Regions from separate parts of the Rhizobium sp. Leaf311 genome, predicted to be linked through region 2. Evidence: predicted binding sites of a transcription regulator. Region 2 holds the regulator's gene; each other region holds the start of a gene.

Evidence for each region. Region 2 encodes LexA, which represses DNA repair genes until DNA is damaged. Its sites were predicted from a motif close to TGTTCNNNNTGTGTTCNG; they were not measured.
Region 1: ruvC (crossover junction endodeoxyribonuclease RuvC) is a predicted target of LexA. The motif match lies at 2,520-2,537, and genes of this name have one in related genera.
Region 3: ASF69_RS15810 (helicase-related protein) is a predicted target of LexA. The motif match lies at 6,987-7,004, and genes of this name have one in related genera.

Annotation. Positions count from the first base shown of each region.
Region 1 is NZ_LMNZ01000001.1:293,654-303,324, forward strand. Features, by position in the region: gene ASF69_RS01295 (YebC/PmpR family DNA-binding transcriptional regulator) at 36-782, shown strand; gene ASF69_RS01305 (LLM class flavin-dependent oxidoreductase) at 1,366-2,367, opposite strand; gene ruvC (crossover junction endodeoxyribonuclease RuvC) at 2,579-3,091, shown strand; gene ruvA (Holliday junction branch migration protein RuvA) at 3,116-3,733, shown strand; gene ruvB (Holliday junction branch migration DNA helicase RuvB) at 3,879-4,919, shown strand; gene ASF69_RS01325 (metallophosphoesterase) at 4,960-5,814, shown strand; gene ASF69_RS01330 (DUF2945 domain-containing protein) at 5,865-6,083, shown strand; gene ASF69_RS01335 (DinB family protein) at 6,130-6,711, shown strand; gene ASF69_RS01340 (NUDIX hydrolase) at 6,704-7,216, shown strand; gene ASF69_RS01345 (NUDIX hydrolase) at 7,213-7,731, shown strand; gene ybgC (tol-pal system-associated acyl-CoA thioesterase) at 7,724-8,164, shown strand; gene tolQ (protein TolQ) at 8,426-9,145, shown strand; gene tolR (protein TolR) at 9,177-9,635, shown strand; gene ASF69_RS01365 (hypothetical protein) at 9,643-9,671, shown strand, end outside.
Region 2 is NZ_LMNZ01000020.1:352,023-361,693, reverse strand. Features, by position in the region: gene ASF69_RS18555 (ComEC/Rec2 family competence protein) at 1-1,018, shown strand, start outside; partial or broken gene ASF69_RS18550 (glutathione S-transferase family protein) at 1,042-1,728, opposite strand; gene lexA (transcriptional repressor LexA) at 2,122-2,838, opposite strand; gene ASF69_RS18540 (VOC family protein) at 3,036-3,908, shown strand; gene kdsA (3-deoxy-8-phosphooctulonate synthase) at 3,911-4,759, shown strand; gene eno (phosphopyruvate hydratase) at 4,984-6,258, shown strand; gene ASF69_RS18525 (LacI family transcriptional regulator) at 6,305-7,366, opposite strand; gene ASF69_RS18520 (glycoside hydrolase family 2 protein) at 7,728-9,671, shown strand, end outside.
Region 3 is NZ_LMNZ01000018.1:22,897-32,567, reverse strand. Features, by position in the region: gene ASF69_RS15835 (DNA translocase FtsK) at 1-2,567, opposite strand, end outside; gene ASF69_RS15830 (ammonium transporter) at 2,763-4,184, opposite strand; gene ASF69_RS15825 (P-II family nitrogen regulator) at 4,213-4,563, opposite strand; gene tesB (acyl-CoA thioesterase II) at 4,776-5,660, opposite strand; gene ASF69_RS15815 (ubiquinone biosynthesis hydroxylase) at 5,720-6,961, shown strand; gene ASF69_RS15810 (helicase-related protein) at 7,232-9,671, shown strand, end outside.

The DNA.
Region 1 (9,671 bases), on a different contig from region 2:
CCCAATTCCGAACAAGAGATATGATCAGGGGTGCCATGGCTGGCCATTCACAGTTCAAGAACATCATGCATCGCAAGGGAAAACAGGATTCGATCCGTTCGAAGATGTTTTCCAAGCTCGCACGTGAAATCACCGTTGCCGCCAAATCCGGTCTGCCGGACCCGGCCATGAACGCTGCCTTGCGTCTGGCAATCCAGAACGCCAAGGCGCAGTCCATGCCGAAGGACAATATCGACCGCGCCATCAAGAAGGCGTCGGGAGCGGACGCGGAAAACTATGATTACGTGCGCTATGAAGGCTACGGCCCCGGCGGCACGGCAGTCATCGTTGAAGCGCTGACCGACAACCGCAACCGCACGGCCTCCAACGTTCGCTCCATCTTCACCAAGGCTGGCGGCGCGCTGGGCGAAACCGGATCGGTTTCCTTCTCCTTCGATCGCGTGGGTGAAATCACCTACAAGGCTTCCGTTGGCGACGCCGACAAGGTGATGGAAGCGGCAATCGAAGCCGGTGCCGACGACGTGGAAAGCAGCGAAGAAGGCCACACCGTCATCTGCGGTTTCGAAGAAATGAACGAGGTTTCCAAGGCGCTTGAAGCGGTTCTTGGTGAAGCCGACAGCGTCAAGTCGATCTGGAAGCCGCAAAACACGGTGCCTGTCGATGAAGAAAAGGCGCAATCGCTGATGAAGCTCATCGGCAACCTGGAAGACGATGACGACGTACAGAACGTCTATTCGAACTTCGAAGTCTCCGAAGAGATCATGGCCAAGCTTTCGGCTTGATATCCATATGAGCGATATCGTCACCCCGAGCCTCGATGCGGGCTTCGGGGTGATGACGAAAGACCCCAGCGCACCGCCGACGCGGTGCTGCGGGATCCGGCTCAGGGCCGGAATGACGGAGGGGGCTTGTGCAGAACCGGCTTCAGGCTCCGACTTACAGTTTAGCCCAATGTTTTACGTCGTCATCCCGGACTTGATCCGGGATCCAGTGTGATCAAGTCCTTGGTCACGAAAGAGTCTTGCGCACCGCAGACGCAGCGCTGCTGGATTCCGGCTCAAGGCCGGAATGACGGAGGGGGCGTTGGGGAGGCCGTGGCCCCGGCAGCGGATGCGCCGGGGCTTTTTGTTTTCCAACGATACCTCAACAGCGCCTTGCTCAAAGGCGGTTTTGCCCGCCAACACTAACCGTCATCCCGGACTTGATCCGGGATTTAGTGTGATCAAGTCCTTGATCACGAGAGAGTCTTGCGCACCGCAGACGCGGCGCTGCTGGATTCCGGCTCAAGGCCGGAATGACGGAGGGGGGCGTTCGGGAGGCTGTGGCCCCGGCAGCGGATGCGCCGGGGTTTCTATCGAGATCAGATCAAGCCGCGAGCTTCAGCCCACCACGGACATCGGCAAAGACTTCTACGGAGCGCAGACGCTTCTCGATGCTGTGGACGGGCATGGAAATGATCAGTTCATCTGCTCCGGTTTCCGACAGGAAATCCGCCAGTTTGCGCTCGACCGTGGCGTGAGAACCGACGACGGCGTATCTGAGCGTGTGATCTACCGTCATGCGCTCCATGTCGCTCCAGAGGCCATCCATGCTTTTTACCGGCAGGGGGAACTGGGTGCGGACATTCTTGCGCAGATTGACGAATTGCTGCTGGGCGGAGGTGAAGAGGTAATTGGCTTCCTCATCCGTATCCGCGCCCACGCCCATCACGCCGACCATGACATAGGGCTTTTGCAACGTGGCTGATGGCTGGAAGCGTTCGCGGTAAATGGCGATGGCGTCCATCAACATATCCGGCGCAAAATGCGAGGCGAAGGAATATGGCAGGCCAAGGGCTGCTGCCAGATGCGCGCTGTAGACGCTGGAGCCCAGCAGCCAGATCGGCACATTGCTGTCTATGCCGGGGACGGACAGGATGGCCTGATCCGGCTCCGGCGCGCCGAGATAGCGCTGCAATTCCACGATGTCATGCGGGAAGTTCTCTGCGCCTGAATCTAGGCTGCGGCGCAGGGCACGCGCGGTGCGCATATCTGTTCCCGGTGCGCGGCCAAGGCCAAGGTCTACACGGCCCGGCAAAAGGGCTGCCAGCGTGCCGAACTGTTCGGCAATGACAAGCGGCGAATGGTTGGGCAGCATGATGCCGCCCGAGCCAACGCGGATGTGTTTGGTTGCAGCGCCGACATGGGCAATGACGAGTGCGGTTGCGGCACTGGCGATGCCGGGCATACCGTGATGCTCTGCCAGCCAAATCCGTTCAAAGCCCTGTTCTTCTGCCTTCACCGCCATAAGGCGTGAATTCTCAAGAGCAGTGCTGACGCTCTCGCCTTCACCAATGGGCGACAGATCGAGTATGGAAAAAGGGATCATCGGACGCTCCTATTGGAATTTCAGCTTTTCCCCGATGTAAGTTCTGCAGCGACGTTTGCCAGTCCAGTCGCGTCGAATTGATGCAAGGATCAGAAAAACTGTAGCGACGCGCCATTGGCCGCAGACTGGCGCGGAGCGGGATAAATCTGTGATGTTGTCGTTTTGTTCACTTATCGCTGGCAGGTTTCGCTGCTCAAGGATAGGGTAAACCATGCAGAATGCGATTCGAATTATCGGGATTGATCCAGGGCTGAGGCGAATGGGCTGGGGCATCATAGAAACCATGGGCAATAGCCTGCGTTTCGTTGCCTCCGGCACTGTCACGTCAGACGGCGACATGGATCTGGCATCGCGGCTTTGCCAGCTGCATGACGGGCTTTCCGAGATCGTGCACTCCCACCAGCCGCATGAGGCCGCTGTCGAGCAGACCTTCGTCAATAAGGACGCCGTGGCGACGCTGAAACTCGGCCAGGCGCGCGGCATTGCCATGCTGGTTCCCGCGCGTGCCGGGCTGCCGGTTGCCGAATATGCGCCCAATGCCGTCAAGAAGGCGGTGATCGGTGTGGGACACGGCGAAAAGCAGCAAATCCACATGATGCTGAAGATTTTGATGCCGAAGGCCGAATTCAAGGGCAATGATGCGGCGGACGCTCTTGCCATTGCCATCTGCCACGCCCACAACCGGGCAGGCGAGCGTATGCGGCGCGTGCTGGCGGCGGGCTGATTTTCTCTTTTTACGGACGTTACGATGATCGGAAAACTCAAGGGCACCATCGATGAAATCGGCGATGACTATGTTCTCGTCGATGTGCATGGCGTGTGTTACGTGGCGCATTGCTCGGCCCGCACGCTGTCTCGGCTGGGATCGGTCGGCGAGGCGGTGGTTCTCTTTATCGAAACCTATGTGCGCGAGGACCAGCTGAAGCTTTTCGGCTTCATGAGCGCGCTGGAGCGGGAATGGTTCAACCTGCTGCAGAGCGTGCAGGGCGTGGGCTCCAAAGTGGCGCTGGCGGTGCTGTCGACCCTGTCCCCGTCAGAGCTTGCCAATGCGATCGCGCTTCAGGACAAGGTCGTCGTATCGCGCGCGCCGGGCGTGGGGCCAAAGGTGGCGGTGCGTATCGTCACCGAACTGCGCAACAAGGCGCCCGCCTTTGCCGGTGAAGCCTCCGCCTCCATCGGTCTCAAGCAGGAACTGGGCGAGGGCGTTGCATCAGCCCCCGTCGCCGATGCCGTTTCGGCGCTGACCAATCTTGGCTACTCGCGCGACCAGGCGGCCAATGCCGTTGCTGCGGCGCTGAAGAATGGCGGCGAGGGCGGTGATAGCGCCAAGCTCATCCGGCTGGGCCTGAAGGAGCTTTCACGGTGATGACGCCAATGCTATTTTCGACCGGATTTTAAAAGGTGAGAGCGCTTTTTCGCCATAGTGTTTCGGAAGACCGTGACGTCAAGGTGATCAGCAAGATGTCTGCAACGGCTGACACAATGGAATGCCACATGATGGAATGTCTGACATGAGCGACGCGGCACGGTTGATTTCTTCAGAAAAGCGCGGCGAGGATATCGACACGACGTTGCGGCCACAGACGCTGGATGATTTTACCGGCCAGGCTGAGGCGCGCGCCAATCTGAAGATTTTCATCGAAGCGGCAAAGAACCGTGGCGAGGCGCTGGACCATGTGCTGTTCGTCGGCCCGCCCGGTCTCGGAAAGACGACGCTGGCGCAGATCATGGCCAAGGAACTGGGCGTGAATTTCAAGTCCACGTCAGGGCCGGTCATCGCCAAGGCGGGAGATCTGGCCGCGCTTCTGACCAATCTGGAAGAGCGCGATGTTCTGTTCATCGACGAAATCCACCGGCTAAGCCCCGCCGTCGAGGAAATTCTCTACCCGGCAATGGAAGATTTCCAGCTGGACCTCATCATCGGTGAAGGCCCTGCGGCGCGCTCGGTGAAGATCGATCTGTCGAAATTCACGCTGGTTGCCGCCACCACGCGGCTTGGGCTTCTGACCAACCCGTTGCGGGACCGCTTCGGCATTCCGGTTCGACTGTCTTTCTACACCGTCGATGAGCTTGAGCTGATCGTGCGGCGCGGTGCGCGCATCATGGGCTTGCCGATGACGGAGGAGGGTGCGCGCGAAATCGCCCGTCGTTCGCGTGGCACGCCGCGCATCGCCGGACGGCTGTTGCGCCGGGTGCGCGACTTTGCCGAAGTGGCGAGGGCAGAATCGGTGACGCGCCAGATCGCGGATGAGGCGCTGACGCGCCTGCTGGTCGACAATATGGGGCTCGACCAGCTCGACATGCGCTATCTGATGATGATTGCCGTCAATTTCGGCGGTGGGCCGGTGGGTATCGAAACCATCGCGGCGGGTCTTTCGGAACCACGCGACGCCATCGAGGATATCATCGAGCCATACATGATCCAGCAGGGCTTCATCCAGCGCACACCGCGCGGACGCATCCTGACCGCAACGGCGTGGAAGCATCTTGGAATGCAGCCGCCGAAAGATATCGATGCTGCGCAGTTTCGCCTGACGCTTGAGGACGACTGACGTGATCACCCGGCGCGCACTGCTCAAGACAGCCGCGACCATGGCGGCGGGGCTGGTCTCTCTGGGTGCCTATGCCGGAGGTATCGAGCCGCTGGCGAGACTGTCCACCACGCGCTACCGCTTCAATCCGCCGGGCTGGCCCAGGGGGCAGAGCCTGCGTCTGGTGGTGCTGGCGGATTTTCATGCCTGCGAACCCTGGATGCCCGCCGCGCGGATCGCGCGGATCTGCGACTATGCCAATACGCTGGGCGGCGATGCGATCCTGCTGATGGGCGATTACATGTCCGGCATGAAGCTGGTGACGGGCGTCGTTCCACCCGCGGAATGGGCCAAGGCGCTGTCAGTCCTCAAGGCGCCCTACGGCGTTCATGCTGTCTGCGGCAATCATGACTGGTGGCAGGACCCGGAGGCCCAGCGATTGCGGCTCAAGGAAACCGTGGCGCACCAGGCCCTGCGCTCGGTGGGCATCGAGGTTCACTCGAACCGGGCCGTGCGCTGTGGCACCGACGCCCAGCCATTCTGGATCGCGGGTCTGGAAGACCAGTGGGCCTATCTGACGGGACGCCGCACGAGCGGGCTCGATGACCTCCCGGGAACGCTGGCACAGGTGACCGACGATGCCCCGGTCATCCTGCTCGCGCACGAGCCGGATATTTTCGTATCCGTGCCATCACGCGTTTCCCTCACGCTTTCGGGCCATACGCATGGCGGGCAGGTCAATCTGTTCGGTTGGCGCCCGGCCGTTCCGTCGCGCTTTGGGGAACGTTTCGTCTACGGTCATGTGGTGGAAGATGACCGGCACCTCATCGTTTCCGGCGGTCTTGGCTGCTCCATCGCACCGGTTCGCTTCATGTCGCCGCCCGAAGTCGTCGTCATCGAACTGGGGAGCGCCTAGGAACCATCCGCGCCGCCGCTCATTCCCCGTTTTTTCACGAGGAGAATGGAATGACGAAATTTCGCAAGGGTGCAAAGGTTCAGTGGAAATGGGGCTCCGGCAAGGGTGAGGGCAAGGTGGCCGAGAGCTTTACCGAGGATGTCGAGCGCAAGATCGATGGTTCCACCATCAAGCGCAAGGCAAGCGAGAGCGAACCGGCCTATCTGATCGAGCAGGAAGACGGCGGACGCGTTCTGAAAAGTCATTCCGAGCTTGAAAAGGCCGACTGAAGCAAGGAACATGGACCCCGCGCGCATTCGCAAAAGGGGTGAGACGATGGACTACGATTCGTGCCGCGTGTTCAGAAAGCTGGCGCGCAACAACCGTCTGGCCAATCTGAGACTGCACTCCGCCTGTCTTCAACTATCGCAGGCGGAGTTCGTAGCGCCCCGCAGCGGGTTCTTCCCAACCATCCGCGCAACTCTGAACCATATTTACACCGTCGATCTGTTCTATCTCGACGCCGTGAGAGGTGGAACACTGGGCTATGCCGCCTTTGCGGTGGAGGAGCCTTTTGCTGACATGCCTGCCTTGCAACAGGCCCAGGCAAAGCTTGACGAAGCGCTGATAGAATTCGTGGATGGCGTTCAACCTGAAGATCTTGCCGCCACCGTAGAGGTGCATCGTGATGGACGCATACAGCAAGACCGTTGCGACGATATTCTCAGCCACCTCTTTCAGCATCAGACCCATCACAGGGGGCAGGTGCACGCCATGCTGTCTGGAAGTTCGATCAAGCCACCACAACTGGACGAATTTATTGTCGGGGACGATGCTGGCGTTCGCAAAGTGGAGCTGGACGCGCTAGGCTGGTCGGAACGTGACCTCATGTTTCCGAAAGATAAATCCCATGACTGAAGACACCCGCATCCGCATGAAATTCAAGCCCAAGCGCATTTTCCAGATGCGCGTGGCAGGCATCGCCTTTCGGAATGGTCACGTGCTGGTGCACCGGGCAACGCACGAGAAATTCTGGAGTTTTCCCGGTGGCCGCGCTGAGATGGGCGAGCAATCCCGCGAAACGTTGGCCCGCGAAATGGTCGAGGAGCTCGGTGCCGAGGCTAAGGTGGGGCGGTTGCTGTGGGTGGTCGAGAACTTCTTTCATTACGAAGGCAAGGACTGGCACGAGCTTGGCTTCTATTACCTGATGGAGCTGCCCGAGACATTTCCATTCCATGAGGAAGACATCGTTCACCGGATGCAGGATGGCAAGCACCCGCTGGAGTTTCGCTGGGCAAGGGCGACCACGCAAGCCTTGACGGAGCTCGACATTCCACCCTATTTCATCGCCGGTGAGATCGAAAACCTTCCTGTTTCAACCCAGCATATCGTCTGGGATGATGGCAATCTGGACGACAAATGAACGAAATACTGCCTTTACGGCACATGATCCGGCTGGATCACAAGCCGCAGCTTTTCAACTTCCGTGTCGCGGGTCTTGTGATGCGGAACGACCATCTGCTGGTGCACCGGAGCCTGACCGACAGCTATTGGTCGCTGCCGGGCGGGCGCGCCGAGATCGGGGAAAGCTCGGAAGACACGATCCTGCGGGAGATCAGGGAAGAGCTTGATGTCGATGCGCGGATCGAGCGTCTGTTATGGACGGCGGAGAACTTCTTTTCCGATGATCGCTACGACATCCATGAACTCGGCTTCTATTACCTCATCCATCTCGAAGAGGATTTTCCGTTTCACGAGACTGAGATCGTTCACCGCGCCGTTGATGGTGTCGATATCGAATTCCGATGGATGAAGGCGAAGGCTACGGTGCTGAGCGAAAACGACTTAAGACCCGCCTTCATCGCCCAGCGGATTGAAACGCTGCCGCAGCATTCCGAGCATATCATCGTGCGTGAAGGACCGCGACGTCATGGATGACAGCAGAATATCGCTTTCCGGCGACCTAATAGAGCACGGGCATCGTCTGACGCAGCGTGTCTATTATGAGGACACGGATTTTTCCGGCCTCGTTTATCATGCCCGTTATCTTCATTTTCTTGAGCGCGGCCGCACGGATTATCTGCGCTGCCTAGGCTGCGAACAGAGCGCCCTGTTGACGGCAGATGAAGAGGGGCTGGTCTTTGTCGTTCATCGCATGGAGATCGACTTCAAGTCGCCCGCGCGCATGGACGATGTGTTGACGATATCAACGCTGACGGAGAAGGCGGGGGGCGCGAAGATGGTGCTCAATCAGGAAATCCGGCGAGGAGAAACGCTTCTTGTTGCCGCAAAAGTGATTATTGCCGTCATCAATGCCAAGGGAAGACCGCGACGCCTGCCCGATACCATTGCCGAAAAATTTCTAAAGTAAGAAAAGGCGAATTGCCGAGTGGCTTCTTAAAGTGTCCATTTCGTAACACTCTCTTAACCATAATGTAGTCTTACTTAACCATCCGGTATTTGTAAGCCACACGCCTTCCTTTTACCAAATTTACCGGCAAGTAAGGCGTAATGGCAATATCGGGGCATGGCTCAAGGGGTTTTCGGCGGTCGCTGCAGGATCCCAAGCGTTGATGCGCGTTTAAATCGCCCGGTCATGCACCGGGCGTTTGGATTCGGGGATTGAATATTTATGGAACAGGCAGGTTTGGCAGCGGCAACGCACGACGTAAGTCTCTGGGCTCTGTTCATGCAGGCTGGCCTCATCGTCAAGCTGGTCATGATCGGACTTCTTGCAGCGTCGGTCTGGACATGGGCTATCGTCATCGACAAATACGTCGCTTTCGGTAAGGCCCGGCGGAATTTCGACCAGTTCGAACAGGTTTTCTGGTCGGGTCAGTCGCTGGAAGAGCTGTACCGCACTCTGGCCGAGCGTCAGAACACCGGTCTTGCGGCCATCTTCGTTGCGGCAATGCGCGAATGGAAGAAGTCCTTCGAGCGTGGCGCCCGTTCTCCCATTGGTCTGCAGATGCGTATCGACCGGGCGATGGACGTGACCATGGCGCGTGAAAGCGAAGGTTACGAGGCACGCCTGGGCTCTCTGGCGACAATCGGTTCTGCCGGTCCGTTCATCGGTCTTTTCGGTACGGTCGTGGGTATCATGACGTCGTTCCAGGCCATTGCCGGTTCGAAGTCCACCAACCTTGCCGTCGTTGCACCGGGTATCGCCGAAGCGCTTCTGGCAACGGCCATCGGTCTGGTCGCGGCTATTCCGGCGGTTATCGCCTATAACAAGTTCACAGCCGATGCGGGCAAGCTCTCTTCACGCATGGAAGGCTTTGCGGATGAGTTCTCCGCGATCCTGTCGCGCCAGATTGACGAGAAGCTGCAAACCCGTCAGGCCGCGCAGTAAAAGCGCAGTCTGACCGAGTGGAGTAAATATTATGGGAATGTCAGCAGGTGGTGGCGGCGGCGGTGGTTCCGGTGGACGCCGGGGCCGTGGACGCCGCAAGGGCGGTGCAATCAGCGAAATCAACGTGACGCCGCTGGTCGACGTCATGCTGGTGCTGCTCATCATCTTCATGGTGGCCGCGCCAATGATGACGGTCGGCGTGCCCGTCGATCTTCCGCAGACCTCCGCCAACGCCCTCAATTCCGATACGCAGCCGATCACCATTTCCGTCAATGCGAATGGCGTGATCCATCTGCAGGAAACGCCTATCGAGGCTACGGAAGTGGCCGACAAGCTGCAGGCGATTTCGACCACGGGCTACAATGAACGCATCTTCGTGCGCGCAGACTCGGTTGCCGCCTACGGCATCGTGGCTGACGTCATGGCGCGTATTCAGGCCGCAGGCTTCAAGAATATTGGCCTTGTGACCCAACAGAAACAGGACAATTGATCTAGGCATGAAGGGCAGCGTCACCACATCTGCAAT
Region 2 (9,671 bases):
CTACTCGATTGAACATTTCCACCGCATCACAACCTATGGCCTTGCCGCGAACCTTGCTGCAATGCCGGTCATGTCGCTTATTGTCATGCCGTTCGGGCTCGCTGGAATGCTGCTCATGCCTTTCGGCCTGGATGGCCCATTCCTGAAGATAATGGGCTATGGCATGGAGATTGTCATCGAGATTGCCAAGACGGTCTCGAGCTGGGGTGGGGACGCAACCATCGGCCGGCAACATCCCTGGTTTCTCACCATTTCAACCATTGGATTTCTGCTTCTTTCGCTCCTTCGAACACGACTGGCACTGATTGGCGTGCCATTCATCGCGGCAGGGCTCATTATGCTTGGAACCGAGCGCTGTAGTACGAAGCCCGACCTGTTGATTTTCGAGGACGGTTCGCTCATTGCGCTTTTATCCAATGACGCGGTTGCGACGACCAAGGCCCGCGCGTCGGGCTTCATCTATGATCAATGGGAGAGGGCGGTCCCACTGACGATGGAGCATGTTGCTCCGCATCTGCTGGACACGGCGAGGCAGGCGGATGGAGACACCCAGGAGCTTGAAAGCCAGCCGGCTTCCCGCTCCCGGCTAAGCGAGGTGGACAAAACCCAGGCGCTGGCTGAAATGAAGACGGCGCTTGCAGGCACGCAACGCTTTACATGCCGCAAGGATCTGTGGTGCGCGTTGAAATCCCAAAAAGGCGTTAGCATTGCGGTCCTATCCAACTCATTATTGACGGGAGCCGCCTGTGATCTCGCTGACATAGTGGTGACAAGCCGGGGAGTGCCGTTTCCAGCCTGCCGATCAGGTGCGCTGCTTATTACAGGCGATACGTTGCGGCGCACCGGCTCGATGGAAATCTGGTTTGGCGGGGAGGGATCCCCCCGCTACAGCGCCAAAGCGGCATTGGACGGCATCGAGCGACCGTGGACCGCTCACCGCAGCTACCAGTGGCGCAGCAAGACCTATGACGCCACCTTGCCAGAGCATATCGCTGCATTGCTTTCCGCCGAGCGATGAAACCTGTGAACGACACCCGCCGCTTACGAATTCCCTGACATACGAAGATCCGCCAATATCTCTCCGACTGCCTTCGCCTCTTCCTCATGATCGCCGTCGCGCCATGTCTCCAGAAGCGCCGCCTCTTGCCACTCCTGCATTGCAGGCAGTGAGAGAAGACGGTCCCTGTACTCCGTGGACTCCGCAGAAAGCACTGTTCCGTATGTCTGAAAGCGGAAAGCGACCGGGCAGAAGAATGCATCCACGGCCGTGAACGTGCTACCCGCCAGGAATGGGCCACCAAAGGACTTCAGACCCTGCTACCAGAGAGCGTCGATACGCGCGATGTCCTGTTGCAGCGATCCGCTGATGGAAGCTGGGCGAATGCGAAGGCCGACACTCATGGGATGCTCGTTGCGCAGCGCCTGGAAACCCGAGTGCATTTCCGCAGCTGCTGATCGAGACCACGCGCGAGCGGCAGCATTGTCTGCCCAAACACCGCTATTTCTTTCAGCCAGATATTCCGCAATGGCGAGCGAATCCCATACGGTGAAATCACCATCAACAAGGCAGGGAACTTTGGCAGTGGGCGAAAAGGTTGAGAAGTCCTTCGCTGAATTGCCGAAAGGAAAAAGGCTTTCTTTGAAACCGATGTCCAGCGTCCGCATCAACACCCATGGACGCAACGACCAAGAGGAGTAATTCTTGTTGGCTATATAAAGATCGTACATATGGCTGCCCTCCGTTACGAACTCCCGTGCTAGCTGAGACGAGCCTTTTGATACAGACCGTTTTGAAGATAGGCCTCTTCAAATTATTTGATGTGTCATGCAGGAGGGTGCGCGACGCTGGACAGCACGATTGCCAGCCAGTCGACTGCGAGAATGGCTAAACCGGTAAGAGCAATGCCCAGCTTCAGGCTCGCGACGTGACGAACGTCCACACGCAAACTAAAACTAGTGAGCCAGCTACATATAGAGGCGCAAAAAGCGGCGCTTCTGGTGTCCAAGACCTGTTGATATCGGACAGGAGTTCAATGTCCGCAAATGTTTTCTCTAGACAGGCATTGCAAAGGGCAGCGGCCGAGGGCGACCGCCACCTCTAGACATAGGAAAAGTCACCGGTCAGTGATAGCGGCGAATAAGGCCGACGAGCTTGCCCTGAATTTTGACGCGGTCCGGTCCAAAAATCCGGGTCTCATAGGCAGGGTTCGCTGCCTCAAGCGCAATTGACGCGCCCTTGCGACGAAAGCGCTTCAATGTCGCTTCTTCGTCATCCACCAATGCAACGATGATATCTCCCGGATTTGCCGTGCTGACATCGCGGATAATGACCGTGTCGCCATCGAAAATGCCGGCTTCGATCATCGAATCGCCTTTGACTTCAAGCGCGTAATGTTCGCCCGCACCAATCATGTCGATTGGCACAACAACGTCATGTGTGTTGTTCTGAATGGCCGAAATGGGAACACCCGCGGCGATACGGCCCATGACAGGGACGCTGACCGAGTTCGAATCATTCGACGCGACGGGCAGGGCTGCTGGTTCAGCCGGTTTGGTTTTGCCGAGGCTACCTTCGATGACGCTCGGCGAGAAGCCACGTTGAGGCTTGCTAGCAGGCGTATAGGACTCAGGCAGCTTGATGACTTCAAGCGCACGCGCCCGATTCGGTAGCCGACGAATAAAGCCGCGCTCTTCGAGCGCTGTGATCAGGCGGTGGATTCCTGATTTCGATGCCAGATCAAGTGCGTCCTTCATCTCATCGAAGGAAGGCGGCACGCCAGACTCTTTCATTCTCTCATGAATGAACAGTAGCAATTCCTGCTGTTTGCGCGTGAGCATGGAGTAACACCCTTAGAGATTCGAGGCGAAGATTCGCGAAACAAATACAGAACGAACACTATATGTTCCATATGTGTTCTGCAATCCCTTAAAAATCAGTGTGCTTGTGACAATTTACATCCATTATCTCGCCCGGCCATAAAACGTTCGGCTTGCAACAGTGGAATGCCCATGCCGACGAAGCGGAAGGACCCCTCATGGCGCGTGAAATCGATCATATCGTAATGCCCGTTGCAGACCTCGGACAAGCACGGGCGCGTCTCTCGGCGCTGGGCTTTACGGTTGCTGCAGATGCAAGGCACCCCTTCGGCACCGAGAATGCCTGCGTCTTTCTCGAAGACGGGCAGTATCTCGAACCCCTGGCAATCGGAGACGCCGCGCAATATTCCAGGGCTTGCGCAGAAGGCAACGCCTTTGTTCGACGCGATGAAGTCTTTCGAAAGCGATACGGGCAGCAGGGGTTTTCCGCAGTCGCCGGAAAAACGCACGACGCAGATGCTGATCATCATAGCTTCGTTGAGGCTGGACTTTCCGGCGGCGACGCATTTTCGTTCAGTCGACCGGTAACATTGCCGGACGGAAGCCGATCTGAAGCGAGCTTTCGCCTGGCTTTTGCGGCAGAAAAGGATGACGGAAATCTGTTCTTCTTCACCTGTGAGCGCGTCAACGCTTTTTCCGCAAAACGGTCCGACCTCACAGCTCACAAAAATGGAGCGACTGGCCTGCGCGAAATAACCCTGCGCTCAGACCGACCGGACGCCTTTGCGCCATTGGTGGAAGCAGCATTTGGTGTGTCGGCAGCAGCCGACTCAACGGGAAACCTCAGCTTTCTTACGCCGGGCGCGGTCATCCGCATCGCCCATGCGCAGACGGTTGCAGAAGAGTTTGATGGGGCCGAGCAAGAGAGCATCCCTGGCCTTTTCGGCGCCGCAGTCTCATTTGCTGTCGCTGATCTCGCCGTGACAGAGTCGTTTCTTGCTGCTAATGGCGTGGAATACACGCGCAAAGGCTCTCGACTGCTGGTTCAGCGAGCGCCCGGTCAAGGCGCGATATTTGCCTTCGAGGAGTGAAGATGAGCGTCCAGAACAATCTTAATGTGGTCGTCGGTGAAGGTGCCGGTCAGGTTACGTTCAGCAACACTAAGCGGTTCTCGCTCATTGCCGGGCCATGCCAGATGGAAAGCCGCGACCATGCCTTCATGATTGCGGAAACGATGGCGGAGCTGTGCGGAAGGCTCGGCATCGGGCTGGTCTACAAATCATCTTTCGACAAGGCAAACCGCACATCACTATCCGGCCAGCGCGGCATCGGCATCGACAAGGCGCTCGAAGTTTTTGCAGAACTCAAGGCGCAGTTCGGTTTTCCGGTGCTCACGGATATTCACACCGAAGAGCAATGCGGCATCGTGTCACCGGTTGTCGACATCCTGCAAATCCCGGCATTTCTCAGCCGCCAGACGGATCTTCTCGTTGCGGCAGCAAAGACTGGCCGGGTCGTCAACGTGAAGAAGGGTCAGTTCCTGGCGCCGTGGGACATGAAAAACGTTCTGGCGAAGCTCAATGACAGCGGCAATCCGAACGTCCTTCTGTGCGAACGCGGAGCATCCTTTGGTTACAACACGCTTGTGTCGGACATGCGTTCGCTTCCGATCATGGCATCGCTTGGCGCGCCTGTCGTCTTCGATGCGACTCATTCCGTGCAGCAGCCGGGCGGGCAGGGTGGCTCAAGCGGCGGCCAGCGGGAGTTTGTCGAAACGCTGGCTAGGGCGGCTATCGCTGTCGGTGTTGCCGGTCTTTTCGTTGAAACGCACGAAGATCCAGACAACGCGCCGTCTGACGGGCCAAACATGGTGCACCTGAAAGACATGCCAAAGCTTTTGGAAAAGCTGCTGGCTTTCGATGACATTGCCAAGGCAGCCTGACGGCTTTTGGCCTTAATCGATTTTTATGAAAAGTCGGCCTCTGGAGACGTGGGCCATCATTGTAAATTCTTGTGCGTCGTCTAACAGCGGCAGAAGAATTCAAATTGAGTCGCTAACCAGTCGCTCTGTTTATCGCTCACCTGTCGGAAAAGCGCTTCACAGTCTTCGGGATGCGCTCTAAGACAGGCAGCGGAAAATCCTGTTCCAGTCCCAAGGGAGAGATCATGACAGCCATTACCGATATCATCGCACGCGAGATTCTCGACAGCCGCGGCAATCCTACCGTTGAAGTCGATGTCTATCTGGAAGACGGCTCTTTCGGTCGTGCGGCAGTTCCATCGGGCGCATCGACAGGCGCGCACGAAGCCGTAGAACTGCGTGATGGCGGCAAGCGCTATCTCGGTAAGGGCGTTGAAAAGGCCGTCGAAGCCGTCAATACGGAAATCTTCGACGCGCTGGGCGGTTTCGACGCAGAAAGCCAGATCCACATCGACCAGACGCTGATTGCGCTCGATGGCACACCGAACAAGTCCCGCCTCGGCGCCAACGCCATTCTCGGCGTTTCGCTGGCCGTTGCCAAAGCTGCTGCCGAAACAACCGGTCTGCCGCTTTATCGTTATGTCGGTGGCCCGAACGCCCATCTTCTGCCAGTACCGATGATGAACATCATCAACGGCGGCGCACACGCCGATAACCCGATCGACTTCCAGGAATTCATGATCATGCCGGTTGGCGCGGAAAGCATCCGTGACGCCGTTCGCATCGGTGCTGAAATCTTCCACGTTCTCAAAAAGGAACTGGCAGCACAGGGCCACAACACCAATGTGGGTGACGAAGGCGGTTTCGCTCCTGGACTCAAGAGCGCACCGGAAGCCCTCGACTTCATCATGAAGTCCGTCGAAAAAGCCGGTTACAAGCCAGGCGACGATGTGGCGCTTGCGCTGGACTGCGCATCCACCGAGTTCTTCAAGAACGGCAAGTATGAGATGGAAGGCGAGGGCCGCACGCTCGAGCCGGAAGCCATGGCGGACTACCTCGCTGAACTGGCTGGCAGATATCCGATCATCTCCATCGAAGACGGCATGGCCGAAGACGACTGGGACGGCTGGAAGTACCTCACCGACAAGATCGGCTCCAAGGTTCAGCTCGTCGGCGACGACCTTTTCGTAACGAACTCCGCACGTCTGCGCGATGGCATCAAGATGGGCGTTGCAAACTCCATCCTCGTCAAGGTCAACCAGATCGGCTCGCTGACGGAAACGCTGGATGCCGTCGAAACCGCCCACAAGGCAGGCTACACGGCGGTCATGTCTCACCGCTCCGGCGAAACAGAAGATTCGACGATTGCGGATCTGTCGGTTGCGACAAATTGCGGACAGATCAAGACGGGCTCGCTTTCCCGCTCTGACCGCCTGGCCAAGTACAACCAGTTGATCCGCATCGAAGAAATGCTGGGTCCGCAGGCTGCCTATGCCGGACGTTCGATCCTGCGCGGCTGATAGCTGATCATTAGATTGGAAAGGCCAGCGGTGACGCTGGCCTTTTTTATTTGCCGAACTTCGGCGCGCGGAAGGACCATACCGGTTGGCTGAGGCTTTGCAGAACCGTCGGTGACTTTCCTTCGATTCGGCCCAGTAGCGCCTTGGCGAGTTCACGCCCGGCAAGCTTTATGTCTTCATTCATCGTGTGGATTTCCGGGCGCAACCAGTTCAGGAAGTCGGCCGATTGTTTGGATACCAAGTCGATATCCTTGCCGATGCTCTTGCCCGCCTCTTCCACCCCGGCAACAAAGGCAATGGTCGATGTACCGCTGATCGACACCAAACCATCCGGAAAATCGCTGCCGCTCATCAGCGCCCGGCTGATTTCCTTGATCTGGTCCAGCGGCGTATCATTGCTGATGATACCGTTCAGTGGAAATTCCGTGAGGCCAAATTCCCGCAGACCACGGTCGAAGCCTCGACGTGCAAAGTCGTGATAAGAAAACTGCCTTGCCGGCAAAAGCACCGCGATGTGCTTGCGTCCGCACTGTGCCAGACGCTTCACCGCCTCGTAGGTGTAGGCCTCGTTGTCGAAGTCATGATAGGGATGCTCGATGCCCATGTCGGTGCGCCCGTGGGCGGCAAACGGCATATTCCGCTCCGTCATGAAACGAACGCGTGGATCGTCCGGCTGCATTTTTGAAATGATCACACCATCCGCCGATCCGGTATCGAGGATGTAGCGGATCGGAATCATTGGATCTTTGGCATGGGTGTGTGGCGTCACCACAAGATGATACTGCGTAGCGGACAGAACCTCCGTGATTCCGAACACCATCTGCGTGGTAAAACCCATCAGCTCTTCATCGACACTGAGAACGAGCGCGATGACATTGGTCTTGCCTGTTCGCAGACGAACACCGGCGCGGTTGGGCTGATACCCGATCTGCTGCGCAACCTGTCTCACACGCTCTTTGGTGTCGGCGCCGATATCCGGAGCGTCCTTCAAGGCACGAGACACGGTGGTGATTCCGAGCCCTGTCATATAGGCGATGGTTTTTAGGGTAGGGCGCTCATAGCCTGCCAGTGGCTGGCCGCTCGTTCCGGAATTCATGCCATCGTTCATTTCGACACTCACAAAAATATCATTTCTTATGGTAGATCGCTTTTTCGTCGATGCAAAGTGCCGAGCAGCCATCCTGCGGCCCCCTCTCATCGTTTTACCGCAACGATGCAGATTTGCCCCTTGGACTCGATGTCATATCTGCGCTGCGAAAAACTTGGCTCAATTGCCCTCATCTGCCGCAACAAACACAGCTTTCCGGTGTTAGGCGCTCAGTGTGTTGACACTGGCACGTGACCCGCGCCGCCATTTCCGGTAACGTTGCCGTTGGGAAGGTGAATGGAAAGATCGGGAAACGGTGGAAGATTTGCCGCAGTTTAATGATCAAACAATCACCTGAGGAAACGGAACTGTAGGGCAGGACATGACAGCATCATTTGCGAACGAAACGTTCACAGACCTTCGCGGCGAGTGGACGCTCACTTCCGTTGAAGGTGACCACAGCACGACCATCGAAATCCCAGGAGACGTCCACACGGCGCTTCGTCAGGCGGGTATCATCCCAGACCCATATTTCGGGCGCAATGAGATCGACGTTCAGTGGGTGGCGCATCGGGATTGGATTATCGAACGCCATTTCCATATCGATGATGCTGACGCCGAGTGGTATCTCGACGTCGAATATCTCGACACCGTTGCCGTTATTTTCGTAAACGACGTGCCTGTGCTGTCTGCGGACAGTTGCTTTCGTCGTTACCGGCCTGATGTTTCCAAGGCGCTTCAGCCGGGAGACAACTCCATCCGCATCCACTTCCATTCCAGCATCAAGGCCGGCGCGGACAGGCAGGCAGCCCAGCCGTTCTACGTTCCCTATCACCCCGGAAACTCTCCCATCCCGCATGGTAATATGCTGCGCAAGCCGCAATGCCATTTCGGCTGGGACTGGAACATCGCCATTGCTCCGCTTGGCCTATATGGAAACATCGCGCTGAGGCGGCTCGACACGGCACGCATTGAGCATGTCTCCACCTCGCAGCACCACCTGGACGGCGGCGTGGAACTGCACGTCGAGGTCACGCTTCATGCCGCCTATGCTGCAAGCGTTCCCGTCCATCTTTCGCTGGATGGAGAAAGGTTGAGACTTGATTGCGGGCTTAACGCCGGCGAAACGGTCTTGCGGCATGTGTTCTTCGTTGAGAAACCGAACTTGTGGTGGCCAGCCGGAAGCGGTGAACAATCGCTCTCTACGCTGACGGTCGAACTTCCTGACGAGATCGTCACCAAGCAGATCGGCTTTCGAACCATTGAACTTCTGACCGACAAGGATGAGGCGGGCAGTCGGTTTGCATTTCGCGTCAATGGGCGGGAAATCTTCTGCCGCGGCGCAAACTGGATACCTGCCGATGCGCTGCATTCGCTTTCCAGCCGGGAAAAGACTGAGGATCTTCTGTCTTCGGCTGTTGAAGCCCACATGAACATGATCCGGGTCTGGGGAGGCGGTTTTTACGAAGCGGACTGGTTCTACGATCTCTGCGACCGACTGGGTCTGATGGTCTGGCAGGATTTCATGTTTGCCTGCAATCTGTACCCTTGCACGGACGATTTTCTGGATAATGTCGAGCATGAGGTTTCCTATCAGGTTAAACGCCTGTCTTCGCATCCATCTATCGCCCTGTGGTGTGGAGACAATGAGCTTGTCGGTGCCTTGAACTGGTTCGAGGAGTCCCGAAACAACCGAGACCGCTACCTCGTCGCTTATGATCGGCTGAACCGGACGATCGAAAATGCCCTGAAGGCTGCCGCTCCAAGCGCCCTCTGGTGGCCCTCAAGCCCGGCCTCCGGATATCTGGATTATGGAGATGCATGGCACGCAGATGGCTCCGGCGACATGCACTATTGGTCTGTCTGGCACGAGAACAAATCATTCGACAACTATCGTAGCGTCAAACCACGCTTTTGCTCCGAATTCGGTTTTCAGTCCTACACCTCCATGCCTGTCATCAAGACATATGCGGACGAGAAGGACATGAACATTTCTTCGCCCGTCATCGAGCTGCACCAGAAAAATGCCGGTGGTAACGAGCGGATTGCGGGCACCATGTTCCGCTATTTCCGCTTTCCCAAAGACTTCGAGAGTTTCGTGTACATCAGCCAGGTGCAGCAGGCGCTGGCCATAAAGACCGCCGTTGAATACTGGCGCTCGCTCAAGCCGCACTGCATGGGAACGCTTTACTGGCAGCTGAACGACACATGGCCTGTGGCCTCATGGTCAAGCCTCGACTATGGCGGCAGCTGGAAGGCACTTCATTATGCCGCGCGCCGCTTTTTCCAGCCGGTCACGGTTTCAGCCATTCCCAGCGGGGAGGGC
Region 3 (9,671 bases), on a different contig from region 2:
ATTATGCCTTCCTGCTCCATGCGTTCGATAAGCGATGCCGCACGGTTATAGCCAATGCCGAGGCGGCGTTGGACGTAGGAGGTCGAAGCCTTTCCATCGCGCAATACCACTGCGACGGCCTGATCGTAGGGATCGTCAGATTCGGCCATGTTGCCTGTCCCGGCGGGGCCGCCGCCATCTTCGTCCTCATCCTCTTCGGTGATGGATTCGAGATATTCCGGTGACCCTTGAGTCTTCAGGTAGGCAACGATGTCTTCAACCTCGTTGTCGGCCACGAATGGACCGTGCACACGCTGGATGCGCCCGCCACCCGCCATGTAGAGCATGTCGCCCATGCCGAGAAGCTGTTCGGCACCCTGTTCGCCGAGGATCGTGCGGCTGTCGATCTTGGAGGTGACCTGGAAGGAAATGCGGGTCGGGAAGTTGGCCTTGATCGTTCCGGTGATCACGTCGACGGACGGACGCTGCGTGGCCATGATGACGTGGATGCCCGCAGCACGCGCCATCTGCGCCAACCGCTGGACGGCGCCTTCGATGTCCTTGCCCGCCACCATCATCAGGTCGGCCATTTCATCGATGATAACAACGATGTAGGGCAGGGGCTTCAGGTCGAATTCTTCCGTCTCATACATGGCTTCGCCGGTCTGGCGGTCGAAACCGGTCTGCACCGTACGCGTCAGTACTTCGCCCTTGTCCAGCGCCTGCTGAACGCGGGTGTTGAAGCCATCGATGTTGCGCACGCCGATCTTCGACATTTTCTTGTAGCGCTCTTCCATCTCGCGCACTGTCCATTTTAGCGCAACAACGGCCTTCTTAGGATCGGTGACGACGGGAGACAGCAGATGCGGGATGCCGTCATAGACGGACAATTCCAGCATTTTTGGATCGATCATGATGAGGCGGCACTGCTCCGGCGTCATGCGGTAGAGCAGCGACAGGATCATGGTGTTGATGGCGACCGATTTACCCGAGCCGGTGGTGCCGGCCACCAGCAGATGCGGCATCTTGGCAAGGTCTGCAATGACAGCTTCGCCGCCGATCGTCTTGCCGAGCGACATAGGAAGCTTGGCCTTGTTGTTCTCGAAATCACGCGATGCGATCAATTCCCGCAAATAGACGGTTTCGCGAATTTTGTTGGGCAACTCGATGCCGATGGCGTTGCGGCCAGGGACCACGGCGACACGTGCGGCAATCGCGCTCATCGAGCGGGCGATATCATCGGCCAGACCGATGACGCGCGAAGACTTGATGCCTGGCGCGGGTTCCAGCTCGTACATGGTGACGACCGGACCGGGGCGCACATGGATGATCTCTCCCTTGACGCCGAAATCTTCCAGAACACCCTCAAGTCTGCGGGCATTCTGTTCCAGAACGTCAGCGTTCAGGGTGGCATCACGTACGACGCTTTTCGGCTCTGCGAGAAGATGTACAGACGGAAGCTGGAAGCCGTCGGAGGCAATGAAGGAAGCCTGGGCATCGCGCGCAACCCGCTCGCTCGGTTTGGGCCGGGCAGAGGGGGCGGTGATCCGCGTCTGTCCTGCGGGCGGTCGGGCGGAGAACTTCGCTTCGCCAGACTGGACGCTGGACAAATCGCTCTCGTCATCCTCATCATCATCGTGGCCCATGGAGATCGGCGGCGGAGACATTTCGCCGCGTGCACGGGCTTCCGCGCGCTCTTCAAAGGAGGGCTCGGCCCGATCCAGCCTGTTGATGGCTGTCTTGAGGCGCGATGGTTCGTTTAGCGTGCCAAATTCGTAATCATTGAAATCATAGGGCTGCTCGAACTCATTTCGCATGGATTTCGGTTTCATGCCAAACAGCCGACGGAACCGCGCCTGGGTAATGTACCAATAGTGGGTTACTGCGCCAATCGCCAGGAAGTTGCTGAGGAAGCCTTCGGAATCGTCTTCATCCTCATCGGCAGGTGTCTGACCCTTTTTGACCCTTGCGGGCACCGAGGCTTGCGCCAAGGCGAATTCATCCTCTTCATCCGGGTGGCCGAGAAGACCTGCCGCAAACAGCATGAGCCAGGCAGCCGGGGCTGCAAATGCGATGCCCAGGACGGTTGCGAAAGTGCCCGTAGGATAGGCGCCGATGAAAAGGGCAGGAAAGCGCAGGATCATGTCGCCGACAACGCCGCCAATGCCGTTCGGCAGAGGCCACGTCAGCGGAGCCGGAAAGCAGCCAAGGGATGCCGAGGCAATGACCGCACCGCTGATCCATGCGACGAGGCGGGCAGGAATACGGTTAAACCTGCGGCCCGAAATGAGCGCGAAGGCCCATGCGAGGATTGGAAGCATGGCAATCAGAGCTGAAAGGCCGAGAAACTGCATCATCAGGTCGGCGAAGATGGCTCCTCCGTGACCCAGCAGATTGGTGGGCTCGTTACCGGTCGCATAGGACAGGCTCGGGTCTGCGACATTCCATGTAGCCAAGGCCGTCATACCGAGCGCCAGAGCGGCAAGGATGCCGAAACCACACAGGGCCATGACCTGGCGCATTACAAATGCCGTCAGCACGAAGCGGTTATCACGACCGTGGAACGTCGCTGAATTCACTCTGTCCATATCTGAACCTGTCATTCTTTCGTTGCTTCCGAGATCCGCGCCATAGGTCACGCGGACGGGGATGACAGGCTAAGGTACCGGTGCGGTGGTTAATATGCCATTAACCATGCAAATTCAGATGCTGTAACAGGTTCCAAAAATGTGAAAGCCCGGCGGTGGCCGGGCTTTCGTGTCTGAGACGGTGTCTCTGTCTGCTTAGGAGTGGTAGGCCGCTTCGCCGTGGGTGGCGAGGTCGAGACCTTCGCGTTCTGCCTCGACAGGGACACGCAGACCAACGACGAGGTCTACAATCTTGTAGAGGATGATCGAGCCGATACCCGACCATGCGATGGTGACGAGAACGCCCTTGAGCTGTGCCCAGACCTGCGTTGCCGTGCCAGCGTAGCTAGCAGCGAAGTCAGCTGTCGAATAATCGACGATGCCAGCGCCACCGAGCGCCGGGTTGACGAACACGCCAGTGAGCAGAGCACCGATGATGCCGCCGACGCCGTGCACGCCGAATACGTCTGCCGTGTCATCGTAGCCGAACTTGTTTTTCACAGTCGAAACGAAGAAGTAGCAGACCGGCGAAACGATCAGACCCATGACGATTGCGCCCATTGGACCGACGAAACCGGCTGCCGGGGTGATGACGACGAGGCCTGCAACAGCACCCGAAGCAGCACCAAGCATGGATGCTTTTCCGCGTGTGAAGTTTTCGACCAGTGCCCAGGACACGACGGCAGCCGCCGTTGCAACAAAAGTGTTGATCATGGCAAGAGCGGCATAGGCGTTGGATTCCAGGTTGGAACCGGCGTTGAAGCCGAACCAGCCCACCCACAGAAGGGCAGCGCCGACCATGGTCAGCGTCATGGAGTGAGGAGCCATCATGTCCTTGCCGAAGCCGGTACGCTTGCCAACCATGATTGCGCCGACGAGACCCGCAACACCTGCGTTGATGTGAACCACGGTGCCGCCAGCGAAGTCGATTGCGCCGAAGCTGAAGATCAGGCCGGTTGGGCCATCATAGGCGCTTGGGCCGCCCCAGAACCAGACCATGTGAGCGATCGGGAAGTAGACGAATGTCAGCCAGAGGATCGTGAACAGGATGACGGCAGAGAACTTGATGCGTTCAGCAAATGCACCGACGATCAGCGCGGGCGTAATGGCCGCAAAGGTCATCTGGAAGCAGACGAAAACGAGCTCAGGAATGGCTGCACCCTTGGTGAAGCTTTCCGACAGCGTCGTCGTATCGACGCCTGCCAGGAACATTTTGGAGAAGCCGCCAACGAAGCTGTTGAGCGAACCGCCATCAGTAAAGGCAAGCGAATAGCCGTATGTGACCCAGACGATCATCGCGACCGCCGCAATCATCATGACCTGCATCAGGACAGACAGCATGTTCTTGGTGCGAACGAGACCGCCGTAAAACAGTGCGAGACCGGGAACGATCATCAACAGAACCAGGATGGTCGAAATCATCATCCAGGTCGTGTCACCCTTGTCGACCGTCATTGCCGGTGCAGCCGCGGCAACCGCAGGCGCTGCGGCATCCTGGGCAAATGCAAGCGCCGGGGCAAAGAGAGCCGCCGTGCCAGCGCCGAGCCGACCAAGTGTTGAAAGCTTGTTTAATTGCATGATTGGAAAACTCCCCTGTCAGCCGTGCTTAGAGCGCTTCTGTGTTGGTTTCGCCGGTACGGATGCGCACGGCCTGTTCAATCGAGTAAACGAAAATCTTGCCGTCACCGATCTGCCCAGTCTTCGCGGAGGAGGCGATAGCATCGACGGCCTTCTCCACCAGATCGGACGCAACCGCGATCTCGATCTTGAGCTTGGGAAGAAAGCTCACGGCATATTCGGTGCCGCGATAAATCTCGGTATGTCCCTTCTGGCGTCCGTAACCCTTCACTTCTGTCACGGTCAGGCCCTGGATACCGACTGCAGTCAGCGCCTCGCGCACCTCATCCAGCTTGAACGGCTTGATTATGGCCATCACAATTTTCATCTGGTTTCCCATCCTTTGTTTGCCTCGGCATGAAGCCGGCTCTCCTCGACGCTGGCAGATCAGTAACAGCGACTGATCTCCTACATTCAAGGCGCGTGCCAGTTTGGATGGTTGCGCGTAACTAACTGAAAAATATCGTTTAATTTATAAAAGATCGGAAAATAGGCACGCGCCTTCGCGCAAAAGGCGCAATAACTATGCAGAATCGAAAAAATGCCTAGTATTTAATCATTTGCCAGTTTGCGGATCAGGCCTTCCTGCGCCATCGATGCGACAAGAACGCCGTCCCTTGTAAACAGGCTGCCTCGTGTCAGGCCACGCGCGCCCGATGCGCTTGGGCTGTCCTGTGTGTAGAGCAGCCAGTCATCGAGTTTGCACGGGCGGTGAAACCACATGGCGTGATCGAGACTTGCCGCCTGAACCGCCGGATCAAAGATCGTGGTGCCGTGGGCGTAAAGCGACGTATCAAGCAACGTCATGTCCGAGAGATAGGCGAGAATCGCTGCCTGATAATGGCGATCGTCTGGAACGTCGCCGGTGGCTCTGACCCAGATGTCCTGCTGGGGATCCAGCTTTTCCTTGGAAATATAATGGGTCAGAGAAACCGGCCGAATTTCAATGGGGCGTCTGTTTTCCCAGTATTTCCTTATGGCAGGCGGCGCCTTGGCGAGAAACGCATCGCGCATCTGATCTTCACTGAGGAGTTCCTCGGGTTGCGGCACCTGGGGAATGCGAGCCTGATGGTCAAAGCCGCCTTCGTCGATCTGGAAGGACGCCGACATGGAGAATATTGCATGGCCATGCTGGATCGCCACGATGCGGCGCGTCGCAAAGCTTGATCCATCCCTGATGCGATCGACCTGATAGATGATCGGTACTGCAGGGTCGCCCGGGCGCATGAAATAGGCGTGAAGCGAGTGGACGAAGCGGTTGTCAGGCACCGTCCTTTGTGCGGCCATGAGCGCCTGGGCGATAACCTGGCCACCAAAAACGCGCTGCCATCCAACCTGGGGGCTCGTTCCCCGATAAAGGTTTTCCTCAAGTTTTTCGAGGTCAAGCGTTGAGATCAGCTTCTGGAGTGGCTCGGTGTTTTCGATAGGGCGCGACATTTTCGACATGCTCCGGCAGTAGGAAGACCTGTGCCTATGGTCTATAGTGCGTGCATGAGATGCACAAGAATGCAGGAGAAGGCGTTATGCTTGACGTGGTTGTAGCGGGCGGCGGATATGTCGGTCTGGGCGTTGCGGTGGCAATCAAACAGGCGGCACCGCATCTGGCCGTCGAAGTCATCGAGGCGGCACCGGAGGGCGTCTGGAAAAACGACATGCGTGCCTCCGCCATCATTGCCGCGGCCACGCGGATGCTCGACGTCTTCGGTATATGGGATGAACTGCTGCCGCAGGCGCAGCCCATCAACAAGATGATCGTTACCGATTCCAGGACCTCCGATCCCGTGCGTCCCGTCTTCCTGACCTTCGACGGCGAGGTCGCGGAAGATCAGCCTTTTGCTCACATGATCCCGAATGTGGCGATGGTCGGCGCTTTGCGCGGAGTGTGCGAGCGGCTTGGCGTGACGATCCGACATGGTTTGAGTGTTTCAGGCTTCGACGCTGGCAACCGCAGCAACCAGGTAACACTTTCGGACGGCTCAACGCTTGAGGCCCGGCTTCTGGTGGCGTGCGACGGTGTTCGCTCAGCCCTGCGCAGCATGGCGGGCATCAAGACCGTTCACTGGAATTACGACCAGTCCGGCATTGTCACGACAGTGGAGCATGATCGACCCCACAACGGCTGTGCGGAAGAGCATTTCCTTCCCTCGGGCCCCTTTGCCATCCTGCCGCTGCCAGGAAATCGGTCTTCTCTTGTCTGGACGGAGCGCACGGCGGATGCCGACCGTCTCGTGGCCTCCGACGATCTTGTCTTCGAGGAGGAGCTGGAGCGCAGGTTCGGTCACAAGCTTGGTCCCGTGCGCCCGGTTGGCCCACGGCGCGCCTTTCCGCTGGGGCTGACGCTGGCTCGCGCCTTCGTGGCGCCGCGTCTGGCGCTTGCGGGTGATGCCGCCCATGGAATTCACCCGATTTCGGGGCAGGGCCTCAATCTCGGCTTCAAGGACGTGGCCGCCCTTGCGGAAACAATCGTTGAGGCGGATCGCCTCGGCCTCGATATCGGATCTCTCAATGTGCTTGAGCGCTATCAGTCTTGGCGCCGGTTCGACACCGTGCGAATGGGGGTCACAACAGATGTGCTCAACCGCCTGTTTTCCAATGATATCGCACCGATCCGCATTGCCCGTGATTTCGGGTTGGGGCTGGTCGACAGAATTCCAGCTCTCAAATCCTATTTCATCGGTCAGGCTGCGGGCACCGCCGATCCGAACGGCCCACGGCTTCTTGCCGGACAGCCTCTCTGAACCAGTCATGGTGAGCTAGACGGGAGAGAACAAAAGACGAATTGCTGGATTAAGCGATTCGTCTCCGATTCGTTCGCTGACTGTTCCGCACCCGGTCCGTTTCACTATTCATGTAAAACGAACGGCTTTTGCAGCTTTTGTGGTTTCTTTCCTTGCCTTTGAGCTGCGCGATTGCCATGTGTGTGGGGCGATGCGGCGGAATCTATTCCGAATGTGTTGTGAAACAATCAGTTAGTCGATTTCACGGATAGTACGTTGAATTTTCGCCCCATGATCTTGAGCGGCCGCGGTGTTACGGCCGTTCTTGGCCCTACCAATACCGGCAAGACGCATTACGCCATCGAGCGGATGGTCGCGCACGGAAGTGGCGTCATCGGATTGCCGTTGCGGCTGCTTGCGCGTGAGGTCTACACCCGGTTAGTAGAGAAGGTCGGCGCACCGAATGTCGCGCTGGTGACCGGCGAAGAGAAGATTTCACCGCCAAAGGCAAAGTATTCCGTTTGTACTGTGGAGGCGATGCCGCGTGAAACGACAGCCGCCTTCGTCGCGATCGATGAGGTGCAGCTGGCCGGCGATCTTGAGCGCGGCCACATCTTCACAGACCGAATTCTGCATCTGCGCGGACGTGAGGAAACACTGCTTCTGGGCGCAGGCACGATGCGACCCATCCTTGAAAAGCTTTTGCCGGGCATTGTGGTGGTTGAGCGCCCGCGCCTCTCCCAGCTGTTCTATGCCGGACAAAAAAAGATCACCCGCCTGCCGCAACGCACCGCCATCGTCGCCTTTTCCGCTGACGAGGTCTATGCGATTGCCGAGCTGGTGCGCCGCCAGCGCGGCGGTGCCGCTGTGGTGCTGGGCGCGCTTTCTCCCCGCACCCGCAATGCGCAGGTCGGCCTTTACCAAAACGGAGACGTTGAATATCTGGTCGCGACCGATGCGATCGGCATGGGCCTCAACCTCGATGTCGACCATGTCGCCTTTGCGCAGGACCGCAAATTCGACGGCTATCAGTTCCGCAATCTCAATCCCGGCGAAATGGGCCAGATTGCCGGTCGCGCCGGTCGCCATCTGCGCGATGGCACATTTGGCGTCACGGGTCGGGTCGATCCGCTGGACGATGAACTTGTCGAACGTGTCGAGTCGCACCAGTTCGATGCGGTCAAGGTTCTCCAATGGCGCACGAAGAATTTCGATTTTTCTTCCATTGCCAATTTGCGTGGCAGTCTGGATGCGGCGCCGACCGTGCAGGGACTATCCCGGGCACTGCCCGCCATCGACCAGCAGGCGCTGGAATATCTTTCGCGCTATCCGGAGATCATCGACGTTACCACCAATGCCGAGCGTGTGGAGAAACTGTGGGAAGCCTGCGCGCTGCCGGATTATCGCCGCATCGCTCCTGCACAACATGCCGACCTGATCTCAACGCTCTATTTCGATCTGGTCAAACGCGGCGCCGTGAACGAGGATTTCATGGCGGAACAGGTGCGCAGAGCAGACCGTACAGATGGCGAAATCGATACGTTGTCTGCAAGGATTGCACAGATCAGAACATGGACGTATGTATCAAACCGCCCAGGATGGCTTGCCGATCCGACACACTGGCAAGAAAAGACGCGGGAAATCGAAGATCGATTGTCCGATGCTCTACATGAAAGGTTGACGAAACGCTTTGTTGATCGCAGGACATCTGTGCTCATGAGGCGCCTAAGAGAGAATGCGATGCTTGAAGCTGAAATCAGTGTGAATGGTGATGTCTTCGTTGAAGGACATCATGTCGGCCAATTGGCGGGTTTCCGGTTTACACCGGTGGCCGGAGCTGAAGGGCCAGATGCCAAGGCTGTGCAAGGCGCAGCGCAGAAGGCGCTTGCGCTGGAATATGAGGCGCGCGCCGCGCGGCTTCATGCCAGCGGGAATGGCGACCTCGCGCTGAGCTCGGATGGTCTCGTCCGCTGGTTGGGTGAGCCTGTCGCTCGCCTTGCAGCCGGTGACAACATCATGAAGCCGCGTGTCATCATGCTGGCCGACGAGCAGCTGAGCGGAAATGCGCGCGACCACGCCGTCGCCCGCATCGAGCGCTTCGTCAATCATCAGATCGCGACCGTGCTGAAGCCGCTGGACGATATCTCCCGTGCGGAAGATCTTCAGGGCCTGGCGAAAGGTCTGGCGTTTCAGCTCGTGGAAAACCTGGGCGTACTCTTCCGTCGCGACGTGACCGAAGAGGTCAAGACGCTGGATCAGGATGCGCGCGCCTCGATGCGCCGTTATGGCATCCGCTTTGGTGCCTATCACGTATTCCTGCCCGCTTTGTTGAAGCCAGCTCCGGCTGAGCTCGTGACGCTGCTCTGGGCCTTGAAGAATGACGGTCTCGGAAAGCCCGGCTATGGCGATCTTATTCCGGTATTGGCGGCTGGACGCACGTCCGTTGTAACCGATCCTAGTTTCGAGCGCATGTTCTACAAGCTTGCAGGCTTCCGTTTCCTCGGCAAGCGCGCGGTTCGTATCGACATTCTGGAACGTCTTGCCGATCTCATCCGTCCACTGTTGCAGTGGAAGCCGGGCACACAGCCGCGTCCGGAAGGTGCCTATGACGGCCGTCGCTTCACCACGACGACAGCCATGCTTTCCATCCTCGGCGCCACGCTCGATGACATGGAAGAAATCCTCAAGGGTCTCGGCTATCGTGCGGATCAGGTCAGCGCCGAAGAGGCTG